3 regions of the Mesorhizobium sp. L103C131B0 genome follow, and region 1 is predicted to be linked to each of the others. Evidence: predicted binding sites of a transcription regulator. Region 1 holds the regulator's gene; each other region holds the start of a gene.

The links. The regulator PhoB, encoded in region 1, activates phosphate uptake and scavenging genes when phosphate is short. The targets are predictions, from matches to a motif close to TGTCATNNANCTGTCAT.
Region 2: the regulator PhoB is predicted to act here: its motif matches at 2,092-2,108, upstream of phnC (phosphonate ABC transporter ATP-binding protein).
Region 3: the regulator PhoB is predicted to act here: its motif matches at 2,220-2,236, upstream of X730_RS148475 (esterase-like activity of phytase family protein).

Annotation. Positions count from the first base shown of each region.
Region 1 is NZ_AYXC01000010.1:130,053-134,334, forward strand. Features, by position in the region: gene pstA (phosphate ABC transporter permease PstA) at 1-141, shown strand, start outside; gene pstB (phosphate ABC transporter ATP-binding protein PstB) at 159-983, shown strand; gene phoU (phosphate signaling complex protein PhoU) at 1,025-1,729, shown strand; gene phoB (phosphate regulon transcriptional regulator PhoB) at 1,746-2,435, shown strand; gene X730_RS146930 (ROK family protein) at 2,466-3,701, opposite strand; gene xylF (D-xylose ABC transporter substrate-binding protein) at 3,968-4,282, shown strand, end outside.
Region 2 is NZ_AYXC01000005.1:410,522-414,803, reverse strand. Features, by position in the region: gene phnK (phosphonate C-P lyase system protein PhnK) at 1-522, shown strand, start outside; gene phnL (phosphonate C-P lyase system protein PhnL) at 731-1,438, shown strand; gene X730_RS151860 (DapH/DapD/GlmU-related protein) at 1,435-2,052, shown strand; gene phnC (phosphonate ABC transporter ATP-binding protein) at 2,183-3,046, shown strand; gene phnD (phosphonate ABC transporter substrate-binding protein) at 3,188-4,096, shown strand; gene phnE (phosphonate ABC transporter, permease protein PhnE) at 4,153-4,282, shown strand, end outside.
Region 3 is NZ_AYXC01000008.1:192,834-197,115, forward strand. Features, by position in the region: gene X730_RS148480 (L,D-transpeptidase) at 1-569, shown strand, start outside; gene X730_RS148475 (esterase-like activity of phytase family protein) at 648-2,123, opposite strand; gene X730_RS148470 (LacI family DNA-binding transcriptional regulator) at 2,285-3,310, opposite strand; gene X730_RS148465 (Gfo/Idh/MocA family oxidoreductase) at 3,506-4,282, shown strand, end outside.

The sequences.
Region 1 (4,282 bases):
CAGATCTATATGTGGGCAAACGAGGCTGAGCGCGCTTTTGTCGAGCGCATGTCCGGCGCCATCATCATCCTGCTCGTCTTCCTCATGGCCATGAACATCACCGCGATCGTGCTCCGGCGCCGCTTCGAGCGGCGCTGGTAGAAAAAAGGCAATTTGGTATGAACATCATGACCGAACAGTCCCTTGAGAATGCAGTGGGCGACAAAATGAACGCCAAGTCGAACGAAGTCATCAAGATGCGCGGCGACAAGGTCGGCGTCTTCTACGGCGAGAAGCAGGCGTTGTTCGACGTCAATCTCGACGTGCGTCAGAACCAGGTGACGGCGCTGATCGGCCCGTCCGGCTGCGGCAAGTCGACCTTCCTGCGCTGCCTCAACCGCATGAACGACACCATCGATTTGGCGCGGGTGACCGGCAAGATCACGCTCGATGAAGACGACATCTACGACAAGAACATCGATGTCGTCGAACTGCGCGCCCGCGTCGGCATGGTGTTCCAGAAACCCAACCCGTTCCCGAAGTCGATCTACGAGAACGTCGCCTACGGCCCGCGCATCCATGGGCTGGCCAAGCGCAAGTCCGACATGGACCAGATCGTCGAGCAGAGCCTGAAGAAGGCGGCGATCTGGAACGAGGTCAAGGACCGCCTGCAGGAGCCCGGCACCGGCCTGTCCGGCGGCCAGCAGCAGCGCCTGTGCATCGCGCGCGCCATCGCCGTGTCGCCGGAGGTGATCCTGATGGACGAGCCCTGCTCGGCGCTCGATCCGATCGCCACCGCCCGTGTCGAGGAGCTGATCGACGAACTGCGCCAGAACTACACGATCGTCATCGTCACCCACTCGATGCAGCAGGCGGCGCGCGTGTCGCAGCGCACGGCGATGTTCCATCTCGGCTATCTCGTCGAGGAGGGCGCCACCGACAAGATGTTCACCAACCCCGACGACAAGCGCACCCAGGACTACATTACCGGCCGCTTCGGCTGAGCCGTCCGGCGGGTGAATTTTCAGGCACGAGGACCAAGATCATGGGTGAACATACCGTCGCCTCCTTCGATGAAGAGCTCGGGCAGATCAGCAAGCTGATCCGCGACATGGGCGATCTGGCAGGCTCGATGGTCAGCGGCTCGACCAGGGCGCTGCTCAATTCGGACAATGCGCTGGCACAGCGTGTCGTTTCCGACGACGCCATCATGGATGCGCGCCAGCGCGAACTGGACGACCGCGCCATCACGCTGATCGCCAAGCGCCAGCCGATGGCCAACGATCTGCGCGCCGTGGTCGGCTCGATCCGCATGGCCGGCGACCTCGAGCGCATCGGCGATCTCGCCAAGAACATCGCCAAACGCGTCGGCACCGTGGGCTTGAGCGTCACGCCGCGCGACCTCTCGCACTCCATCGATGCCATGGCGCAGCTGGTGCTGATCCAGGTGCAAGGCGTCGTCGAGGAATATGCCGCCACCGATGCGGCAGCTCTTGCAAAACTCAGGAATGACGACGAGCGCATCGACGTCAAATACACGTCCGTGTTTCGTGAGCTCTTGACCTACATGATGGAAGACCCTCGCAACATCACCGCCTGCACGCATCTCTTGTTCTGCGCCAAGAATCTTGAGCGCATCGGCGATCATGTCACCAACATCGCCGAAAATGCGTATTATGTGCTGACCGGCCAGCAATTGCCCGCCAATCGTCCGAAGCAGGACGAGACGGCGATGGCCACGCCGGCCTGATGAGGGTGAACTGCCTATGATCGCGCCACGCATCATGGTCGTGGAGGACGAGGAGCCGCTAGGCGTGCTCCTCCGCTACAACCTCGAATCCGAAGGCTATCACGTCGAGGTGGTGACACGCGGCGACGAGGCCGAGATCCGCCTGCAGGAAAACGTGCCCGATCTCCTGGTGCTCGACTGGATGGTGCCCGCTGTTTCCGGCATCGAGCTCTGCCGGCGGCTTAGAGTGCGGCCCGAAACCGAGCGGCTGCCGATCATCATGCTGACCGCGCGCGGTGAGGAAAGCGATCGCGTGCGCGGCCTGTCCACCGGTGCCGACGACTATCTGGTCAAGCCATTCTCGACGCCGGAGTTCATGGCGCGCGTGAAGGCGCTGCTGCGCCGGGCCAAGCCGGAAGTGCTGTCCAGCGTGCTCAAGGTCGGCGACATCGTGCTCGACCGCGAGTCGCACCGTGTCTACCGCAAGAAGAGCGAGATCAGGCTCGGACCGACCGAGTTCCGGCTGCTCGAATTCATGATGCGCCATCCCGGCCGCGTGTTCTCGCGCAGCCAACTGCTCGACAATGTCTGGGGCGAGACGATCTACATCGACGAGCGAACCGTCGACGTCCATGTCGGGCGCTTACGCAAAGCGGTCAACAACGGCCGCATGCCGGATGTCATCCGTACCATTCGCGGCGCCGGCTACGCGATCAGGGAAGACTAGGATGCTGCGCGTCGCGCCGTTGCCGGCCATTCAGGCGACATGCTTGCCGGATTTGGCCTGAATGCCCGGCGCGAAAATCTCCTGATCGACGAAGCCGAGCGCGCGCATGGCACAGCCTTCGCGGATCAGCGGCAGCTCGTTGGGCTCGGTGTCGAAGGAGATCGACTTCGAGTGCTGGCCGCCGGCGGTCTGGGCGATCGCTTCGCGCAATGCCGGCTCGATCAGGTCGAAGGCGGCGGCGCTGACGCCAACCATGGCGACAGGCGCCGGGTCGATCAGCGCAAACAGGCTGCCGAGGCCGAAGCCGAGCGCCTCACCGGCCTTGCGATAGGCTTCGCGCTCCGGGCCATCGGTTTCGCGGGCGCGCGCGGCGAGTGCGCGCATATCAGCGTCGCCGATATCGACCGGCTCGGCATCTTCGCTCATCATTTTGGCGCTGCGCCAGATGGCGTAGTTTCCGGCATAGGCCTCGACGCAGCCGCGCCGCCCGCAGCGGCAGAGCGCGCCGCCCGGACGGTGGATCATGTGGCCGAACTCGCCGCCCGAGGAATGGGTGCCGGTGAACAGTTCGCCTTTCAGCACCAGCCCCATGCCGATGCCGTGCGACAAGAGGATCGCGATGAAATTGTCGCGGTAGCGCTCGGGCTGGCGCCATTGCAGGGCCACCGCCATCATATTGCAGTCGTTCTCCATGGTGGCAGGAATGCCGAATTCCGCTTCCAACATGTCGGCGAAGGCAATGTCGGTCAGTGGCGTGATTGGCGACCACAGCATGGCCCGCGCCTGCGAATCGGTGATGCCCTGGATGCCCATGGCAATGCGGGCGATGCTCTGGACATCGAGGTCCGGGTCCGCGAGACGCCGCCCGACGATTGCTACGCATTCGCCGATCAGCTCGTCGCGCGGCATGGTCAGCGTGTCGAGCCGGCGCTGTTCTTCCGCGACCACCTGGCCGGCATAGTCGATGACGGTGACGGAGAGGAAGTTCAGCGACAGCACCACGGTCATGACCGCCGCCGCTTCCGGGTTGAGGCCAAGGCCGACCTGCGGCCGGCCGCGTTTCAGCGAGCCGGTCTCGCCAGGCTTGCCTTCAATCAGGATGCCTTCTTGAATTAGATCAGACGAGATTGCCGATATCGTCGAATGGCTGAGGCCGGTGGTCGCCGCAATCTCGGTCCGCGACGGCTGGCCGGCCCGGCGCACGGCCGAAATCACCATCGCACGGTTGCGACGGCGCAGATCGTCGTGGCGGATCCCAACCGACATTTGTTTTCCTCCCGGCCTCCTCGCGCCTCATGATAGTGAAGGCGTTCGACGGCACCAGCCAAATATTGGCAGACGCCGGCAGCCCTGTCATTGTTTATTGCGGAGCTCGAAAAAATTCGGCAACGCCATCAGAATCCATCATAATCGATGTTGACAGTGCCTTATCATTGAACCAGTATTTTTTCGAGGCTCGAAAAAATGGAGCCTCTTTGTGCAGGCCTTCGGGCCGGTTTTGTCGCGCCGTGGGCGGCGCAGGGAGGGTTATAATGAACAGATTTGCAGCCGCCATGCTGGCGGGTGTCGCCATGTCGCTGGCGCTGATGTCGGTCGCGCAGGCGAAGGACAAGGTCATCGGCGTGTCGTGGTCGAACTTCCAGGAAGAGCGCTGGAAGACCGACGAGGCGGCGATGAAAACGGCGATCGAAGCCGCCGGCGACAAGTACATTTCGGCCGACGCGCAGTCCAATCCCGGCAAGCAGCTGACCGACGTCGAAAGCCTGATCTCGCAGGGCGCCAACTCGCTGATCATCTTGGCGCAGGACGCCTCGGCCATCGGCCCGGCGGTGCAGAAGGCGCTGGAC
Region 2 (4,282 bases), on a different contig from region 1:
CTGATGCGCACCGACTGGGGCTTTGTTCATCAGAACCCCGCCGACGGCTTGCGCATGACGGTGTCTGCCGGCGCCAATGTCGGCGAGCGGCTAATGGCGGTCGGTGACCGCCATTACGGCAAGATCCGCGCCACTGCCGTCGACTGGCTGTCGCGCGTCGAGATCGACGAGGACCGCATCGACGACGAGCCGCGCGCCTTTTCCGGCGGCATGCGCCAGCGCCTGCAAATCGCCCGCAACCTCGTCACCGGACCGAGGCTGGTGTTCATGGACGAGCCGACCGGCGGCCTCGACGTCTCGGTGCAGGCGCGCCTGCTCGATTTGCTGCGCGGGTTGGTCACCGATCTCGGCCTGGCGGCCATCGTCGTCACCCACGATCTCGCCGTCGCCCGGCTTCTGTCGCAGCGTATGATGGTGATGAAAGACGGCCGTGTCGTCGAAAGCGGCCTGACGGATCGCGTGCTCGACGATCCCCGCGCGCCTTACACGCAATTGCTTGTTTCCTCGATTCTACAGGTGTGAAGATGGCGCCAAGGCACCCCCCTCTGGCCTGCCGGCCATCTCCCCCTCAAGGGGGGAGATCAGCAGCTTTTATGTCCCGCCCCTTCTACGATGCAGAAGAATGGCGAAGTCGAACGCGACAGCCAATCTCCCCCCTTGAGGGGGAGATGCCTGGCAAGGCAGAGGGGGGTGTTGGCCCGCGGACGAACAACGATTGGAGAACCTTCTGATGCCGACGCCCCTCGTTGTTTCCGGCGTCGCCAAAAGCTTCACCATGCATCTGCGCGACGGCATCAGATTGCCGGTTGTCGCCGGCGTCTCATTCTCGATCCGGGCCGGTGAATGCGCCGTGCTCGGCGGGCCTTCCGGCGCCGGCAAAAGCTCGATCCTGAAAATGCTCTATGGCAATTATGCCGTCGATGAAGGCCAGATCATCGTTCAGCATGAGGGCGGCCTGATCGATCTCGCCATCGCCAGCCCGCGCACGGTGCTTTCCGTGCGCCGCCAGACGATCGGCTATGTCAGCCAGTTCCTGCGCACCGTGCCGCGCGTCTCCGCGCTCGACGTGGTCGCCGAGCCGCTGGTCGAACGCGGCGAGGACCGCGAGAGCGCGCGGAAAAAAGCACGCACCTTGCTGGGGCAGCTCAATTTGCCGGAAAAGCTCTGGGCGCTGCCGCCGGCGACTTTCTCGGGCGGTGAGCAGCAGCGCGTCAATATCGCGCGCGGCTTCATCACCGAGCATCCGGTCTTGCTGCTCGACGAGCCGACAGCTTCGCTCGATTCGAAAAACCGCAACGTTGTGGTTGCGTTGATCGCCGCCAAGAAGGCCGGCGGTGTCGCCTTGCTCGGCATCTTCCATGACCCGGATGTGCGTGACGCCGTCGCCGATCGCATCATCGACGTGACCTCTTTCGCCGCCGGAAAAATCGCTGCATGAGCAGGAAACTATCGGAAGCGCCGTTGGTCCACGCCACGGCGCAGGTCGAGAACTCGACATTGGGGCGCTGGACAGAGATCGCCGACCGCAGCCGCGTGTCCGAAAGCATCCTCGGCGACTATTCCTACATCATGCAGGACTGCGTCGTCTGGTGCGCGACCATCGGCAAGTTCTCCAACATAGCCGCCGCCGTGCGCATCAACGCCACAAACCACCCGACCTGGCGGCCGACGCTGCATCACTTCACCTATCGCGCCTCCGACTATTGGGACGACGCCGAGCACGAAACAGAATTCTTCGCCCAGCGCCGCGCCAAACGCGTCTCCATCGGCCACGACACCTGGCTCGGCCACGGCTCGACCATCCTGCCCGGCGTCACCGTCGGCGATGGTGCTGCCGTAGGCGCCGGCGCTGTGGTGTCGAAGGATGTCGCGCCCTACACCATCGTTGGCGGGGTGCCAGCCAAGCCGATCCGCGAGCGTTTCGATCGCCGCACGGCCGAACGCTACCAGGCGCTCGCCTGGTGGGACTGGGACCACGCCAGGCTGCGCGCCGCGCTCGACGATTTTCGCGTACTCGAGGCAGACGCGTTCCTCGAGAAATACGGCGCCTGATCGGGTGCGACCACCCCCACTTGCCGCACGGCTGTGGAGCGTAACAAAACTGACATCGTGATGACATGGCAGGTTCATGTCGCTGCGCTAGGCGAGAACCAGACGATCAATTCAGGTCTGGAACTCTTCGATGTTATCGACCCCTGCCACGCTCGAAATCCGCGGCGTCTCGCGCCGATTTGGCAAGAACACCGCTGTCAGCGCCATCGACCTGTCGATCCCGCAGGGCCAGATGGTCGGCATCATCGGTCGTTCCGGCGCCGGCAAATCCACCCTCCTCCGCATGATCAACCGTCTCATCGACCCCAGCCAGGGATCGATTTTTTTTGACGGTGCCGAGGTCTCGCGGCTGCGTGGCTCGCCGCTGCGACGCTGGCAGCGCGACTGCGCCATGATCTTCCAGCAGTTCAACCTGGTGCCGCGCCTCGATGTGCTGACCAATGTGCTGCTCGGCCGTCTCAATCATCGCTCGACCTTTTCCAACCTGCTCGGCATGTTTACCCGCGCCGAATGCGCTGAGGCGATTGCAGCACTCGAGCGCCTCGACATCGCCCGCACCGCACTGCAGCCAGCCGGCACGCTGTCTGGCGGCCAGCAGCAGCGCGTCGCCATTGCCCGCGCCATGATGCAGCAGCCCAAGGTGCTGCTCGCCGATGAGCCGATCGCTTCGCTCGACCCGCTCAACGCCAAGGTGGTGATGGACTCGCTGCAGGACATCAACCTGCGCGAAGGCATCACCGTCGTCACCAATCTGCACACGCTGGACACCGCCCGCACCTATTGCAACCGCATCATCGGCATGGCTGCCGGCAAGATCGTCTTCGACGGTCCGCCGGAAGCGCTCAACCGCGAGGCCGTGCGCCTGGTCTATGGCGCCGACGGCAACGGCGTCGATATCTCCGAGGCCATCACCTCGACCAGCATCGCCTACAAGCAAAAGATCGCCGCATCCGCCAGCCCGCTCGAGCCCGCATTCCCGGGTACTGATCCATGATCCCGAAAAGTGGATACCGGTTTTCGGAAAAGATCATGGACCAAAACTGAGCCGCACTGGATCGACCGCCCGCGTCAAGGGCACTTGCAAAAATCAAGAACGCTGCCGGCGCGGGGCCGGAACTTACAGGAGAGACATCAAATGTTCAGGAAGATGGTATTCGGCGCCGTTTCGGCGCTCGCCATGGCAACCAGCGCCGCGCATGCGGCCGACCTCAAGGAATTCCGCGTCGGCATCCTCGGCGGAGAGAACGAAACCGACCGCCTGCGCAACTATCAGTGCCTGGCCGATCACCTGAAGACCGAATTCGGCTTCGAAAAGGTCTCGCTGTTCCCCGCCGCCGACTATGACGGCGTCATCCAGGGCCTGCTCGGCGGCACGCTCGACTTCGCCGAACTCGGCGCTTCCGGCTACGCCAGCGTCTACATCAAGGACCCGAAGGCGGTCACCCCGATCCTCACCACCCAGCAGACCGACGGCGCCACCGGCTATTATTCCATCGGCCTGGCGCTGAAGTCTTCGGGCATTACCGACATCAAGTCGGCCAAGGGCAAGAAGCTCGGCTACGCCGATCCGGACTCGACCTCGGGCTACCTGATCCCGCTGACCCAGATCCCGAAGGACACCGGCGCCTCGAACGACGCCTACTTCGCCTCGACCCAGTTCAATGGCGGCCATGAAAACAACATCCTCGCCGTTCGCGACGGCAAGGTCGACGTTGCGGTTGACGATTCCTCCGGCATCGGCGACTTCAAGAACGGCTACACCTCCGGCACCTTCCACAAGGTCACCGCCAAGGGCGCCGTCGACCCCAACTGCTTCGTCGAAGTCTGGCGCTCGGGCCTGATCCCGAACGGCCCGCTGGTCGTGCGCACCGCGCTCGGCGACGACATGACCGCCAAGCTTGCCGCCTTCTTCACCGACCTGCCGAAGAAAGACAAGGCCTGTTTCGAAGGCGTCGAAGGCGGCGACTTCACCGGTTACGTCCCGGTCAAGCCTGACTTCTACAACGTCATCGTCGAAGCCCGTAAGGCAGCCATCGGCGGCTGACGGCAAAATCAGAAAGGGCGACGTGAAAAACGCCGCCCTTTTTGCATGTCCCGATCATGACCATCTCAGCAACAGCCCGCTCCAACGCGACCCTGCAGGTAGCCAACGCTTGGCAGCGCCAGATATCGTTGCGGCGGCTTTATACCATCCTCGGCATCGGCCTGCTGCTGGCGGCGACGCTGTCGA
Region 3 (4,282 bases), on a different contig from region 1:
CCAAGCTCGATCCGAAATTCGTGCGCCAGATCGTGGACGATCCGACCGGCGAAAAACCCGGCACGATCGTCGTCGATACATCCGAGCATTTTCTCTATCTGGTGCGCGACGGCGGCAAGGCAATGCGCTATGGCGTCAGCCTCGGCAAGGCCGGGTTTGGCTGGACCGGCAGCGCCGTGATCCAGGCGCGCAAGAAATGGCCGGTGTGGACGCCGCCGCCGGAAATGATCCAGCGCCGGCCGGAACTGGCGAAATACAAGGACGGCATGCCGCCCGGACCGCAGAGTCCGCTCGGCGCGCGCGCGCTCTATCTGTTCCGCGACGGCAAGGACACGATGTACCGGCTGCACGGCACGCCGGAATGGGATTCCATCGGCAAGAATGCGTCGTCGGGCTGCGTGCGCTTCATGAACCAGGACATCATCGACCTCTACAGCCGGGTCAACGGCGTAGCCCAGGTCTATGTGCGCCCGAACCTTTCGGCCGCGGGCAAGATCATGGCCGTGTCGAGCCGGACCGCCGAGGCGATCGATGCCGGCGTGCCAAGGGATGCGGAGATTTTGAAATAGGTGCCTTCACGGCATCGCTGATCGCCGACAAACGGTTAGAGGCGGACGCGCCGGGCGCGTCCGCCTCTCCGTATACGGCTACTTCTTGGCGAGGCCCGGAAGCGTGACCTGATAGACCAGGAACATGGTATCGACATCGGCGCCGTCTTCGGCCTTGTAGGGCGCGCCGACCTGAAAACCGTCCTCGGTGAGAAAGTCGTTATCGTTGCCGACGAACAGGAAATAGTCGTCGGGCAGCGCCGGATCGAGCACGCTGACCACCGACATTGCTTCCCACTTCTCCGACAGATTGTTCTTGTCGTTGGGCTTGCCGTCATGCAGGCCGAAACGGCCGAGTTCCTTGTTGTCGTTGATGTCGATGAACGGCGTCAGCTTGGCCGGCGTCACCGAGGGGTCGAGCACGCCCTTGGGCGCCAGCGGCTTGTCGGCGGCATCGAAGGCGCCGCCGGCAATGTCGGTGGCGCCAGAGACGTCGACGACGAAAATCTGGCGCAGCAGCGAAGTATCGCCCTTCACCCCCTGGCCGTTTCCGCTGTCGCGCGCCAGCATCAGGAAGGTCTTGTCGGACAGCGCCACGATTTCGCTCTGCGCGGCGACCTTGGTCTTGTCCTTGGCGTCCTTGAAAACCGGCAGCGGCACGACATATTCGTGGATCAGCTTGAGATGTGCCGGGTCGGACGCGTCATAGACAAGCGCGCGGGTGTTCTGGCGCGTGGCGCCGGAATCGCCGCCATCCTGGCGCGGTGCGGATTGCAGCACCGCGATCAGCGACTTGCCGTCCGGCGTCAGCGCCATGCCTTCGAGGCCCTGGTTGTTCTGGCGGCCGGTTTCGGGATCCTTCGGATCGGGTTCGGCTGCACCGGGGCCCGGATTGTCGGAGGCGAAGTTCGGCGCGCCCTTGCGCATCGGCACCAAAGCGGCCGGCGGCTGCGTTGCCGACAACAGATGGCCGTCGGCCGAGAAGCGGTAGATGTTGGGGCCGTATTCGTCAGAGATGAACATGGTGCCGTCGGGCAGCCGCGCGATCGCCTCATTGTCGAGCGCCAGCTTGCCATTGGCCTCGGGCAGGATCGGCAGGTCGCCATTGGCCGCGCGCACGCCGTTGAGCGGATCGAGGCCGGTGGCGTCAGCGCCCTTGTCGTCGGTGAGGAGCAGGGAATCGGCAAGCGTCGTCTTGACGCCTGTCTGTTCCTGGCCGGAGGTGGGCGTGGCGCCTAGTGCTACCGGCGTGAACTCGATGCGAATAGTGTTGAGGCGCGGCCGGTAATCGGTGGTGCCGACGACATTGTAGCCACGGTCCGGCAGCAACCAGAGCGAGCCCTTGTAGCCGTCCGCGCCACGGGTCCAGCTTGCGGCGTCGATGGACATGCCGGAGCCGGAGCCGAAGGTCTCGCCGAACTTGTCCTTCTGATCGGCCGGGATGCGGCCGACGCCGACCAGGCCCTTGTTGACGAAGCCACCAACGGTGGCTGTGCTGTCGGCAAGGGCAGGGGTCAGGGCGTTAAACAGCGCCAGCGCGGCGCCGAGCGACACGGTTCGGTGCGAGATTTTCATGGAGATCCTCTTTGTGACAAGCCTTGAGCGGCGCAAAGGGGCCACCGCATCGCATCGACGATGTCGCCCTCTCGCAAAGCGGTCTAGGACGCGAACATGATACTTGCGTGACAGAGAGGGCCTCTTCCTTCACCCTTGTAGGAGAGGGAAGAGCGCAATGATCAATCGCTGTCGCGCGCGATCAGCTCCAGCGGCCAGACTTCGCGGATGATGCGCGGACCTTCCGGGCCGGCAAAGGCGGGAAGCGAGGCCAGCAGCATTTCGGCCAGTCGCCGGCCCATCGGCTCCAGCGACGGACGGAAGGCGGTCAGCGCAGGTGAAAAATAGCGGCAGAGCGGCGTGTCGACGATGACGATCACCGCGATGTCGTGGCCGGGCCTGATGCCCATCTCGGCCAGTGCTTTGCAGCCGCCGAGCGCCATTGCGTCATTGTTGAAGATGATGGCTGTGGGCCGGTCCTTGGAGAGCATCACGCGCGGCGTCACCTGGTAGCCTCCGGCCTCGTTGATGAAGCCGTCGGCGATCAGGCCGGGGTCGACTTCGATACCATGCCGCTTCAGCGCCTTGCGGTAGCCGTCGAGGAACAGGTAGCCGAAGTTGAGATCAAGCGAAGGGCGGATGGCGGCAATGCGGCGGTGGCCGCGCGCGACCAGCCGGTCGACGGCTTCATCACCCGCCCTCTCGAAATCGATATCGAGCGAAGGATAGGTGTCGTCGCCGGATTGACTTCGGCCAAGCGTGGCGAAGGGAAAGCCGGCCTTGCTGAGATAGTCGATCCGATCGTCTTCCCGCCGTGTGTTGGCCAACACGACCGCGTCGGCCCGGCGCGTCTCAACCACTCGGCGCAGCCTGTCCTGCTGATATTGACCGGGCTCACCCATGACGACCATCAGATCCAGGCCATACTCGGCAAGCCGGCCTTGCAGACCGATCAGGAACGGGATGAAGAACGGTTCGCCATATTGCTGGTCCCCCGGATGCGGTTGCAGCATGAAGGCGATCGAATGGGTGGCGCCTTGCCGCAGGCTGCGGCCGGACTGGTTGGGTGAATAGTTCAGCTGCTTGGCGGCGGCGAGCACGCGCTGGCGGGTGTCGGCATTGACGTCGGCGCGGCCGTTCAGCGCCCGCGACACGGTGCCGATCGAAATGTTCAGGTGACGCGCGAGGTCATGGATGCTGGACGCCAAGGACTTCTCTCCCCCGACCCTTGGCTAGCACCGGCTGCCGCTCAGGCCAAGGCTTCGGGATGATTGTCGCGGGCAGCCGATTGACATTCTAGGCCATCGGGTGTGTTCTCGTAAACGTTTACGGAAAAACGTTTACGGTGGTGCCGTCAATGCCGTGACATTCGGTCTGGAGGGGCCGGACGGGAGGAATGCCGGATGATGAATGCCGTCCTCGTCGGCTGTGGAGCGATGAGCAAGGCCTGGCTCGATGCCGCGAGGCAGATCGACGGGCTGGCCATTGTCGGCCTGGTCGATCTCGACGCCGAACGGGCGAAGGCGAGGGCGCGCGAATACGGGCTTGACGGCGCCGTCATCGGCACCAGCTTGGATGCGGTGCTCGACCAGACCAGGCCGGACGCGGTGTTCGATGTCGTGGTTCCCGCCGCCCGCCGCGACGTCGCCTTTTCCGCCTTTGCCCATCATTGCCATCTGCTCACCGAAAAGCCGCTCGCCGATACTCCGGAAAATGCCCGCGCCATTGTCGACGCGGCGCGCCAGGCAGGGCGCGTTCATGCCGTGGTGCAGAACCGCCGCTACGTCGCCAATGTCCGGCGCATAAGGCGCTTTCTCGACTCCGGCGCCATCGGCAAGCCAACCAGCATCCATGCCGACTTCTTCGTCGCGCCGCATTTCGGCGGCTTTCGCGAGGAGATGGCGCATGTGCTCTTGCTCGACATGGCGATCCATACTTTCGACGCCGCCCGCTACATGGTCGCAGGCGATCCCGCCGGTGTTTTTTGCCAGGAATGGGAGCCGGCCAATTCCTGGTACCGGCAGGGATCGTCGGCCAGCGCTATCTTCGATCTCGGTGGCGGCAAGCGCTTCACCTATGCAGGCTCCTGGTGCGCGGCGGGCTTCCGCACCAGTTGGGAGAGCACATGGCGCATCGTCGCCGAGCACGGCAGCCTGCTCTGGGACGGCGAGGACGGGCTG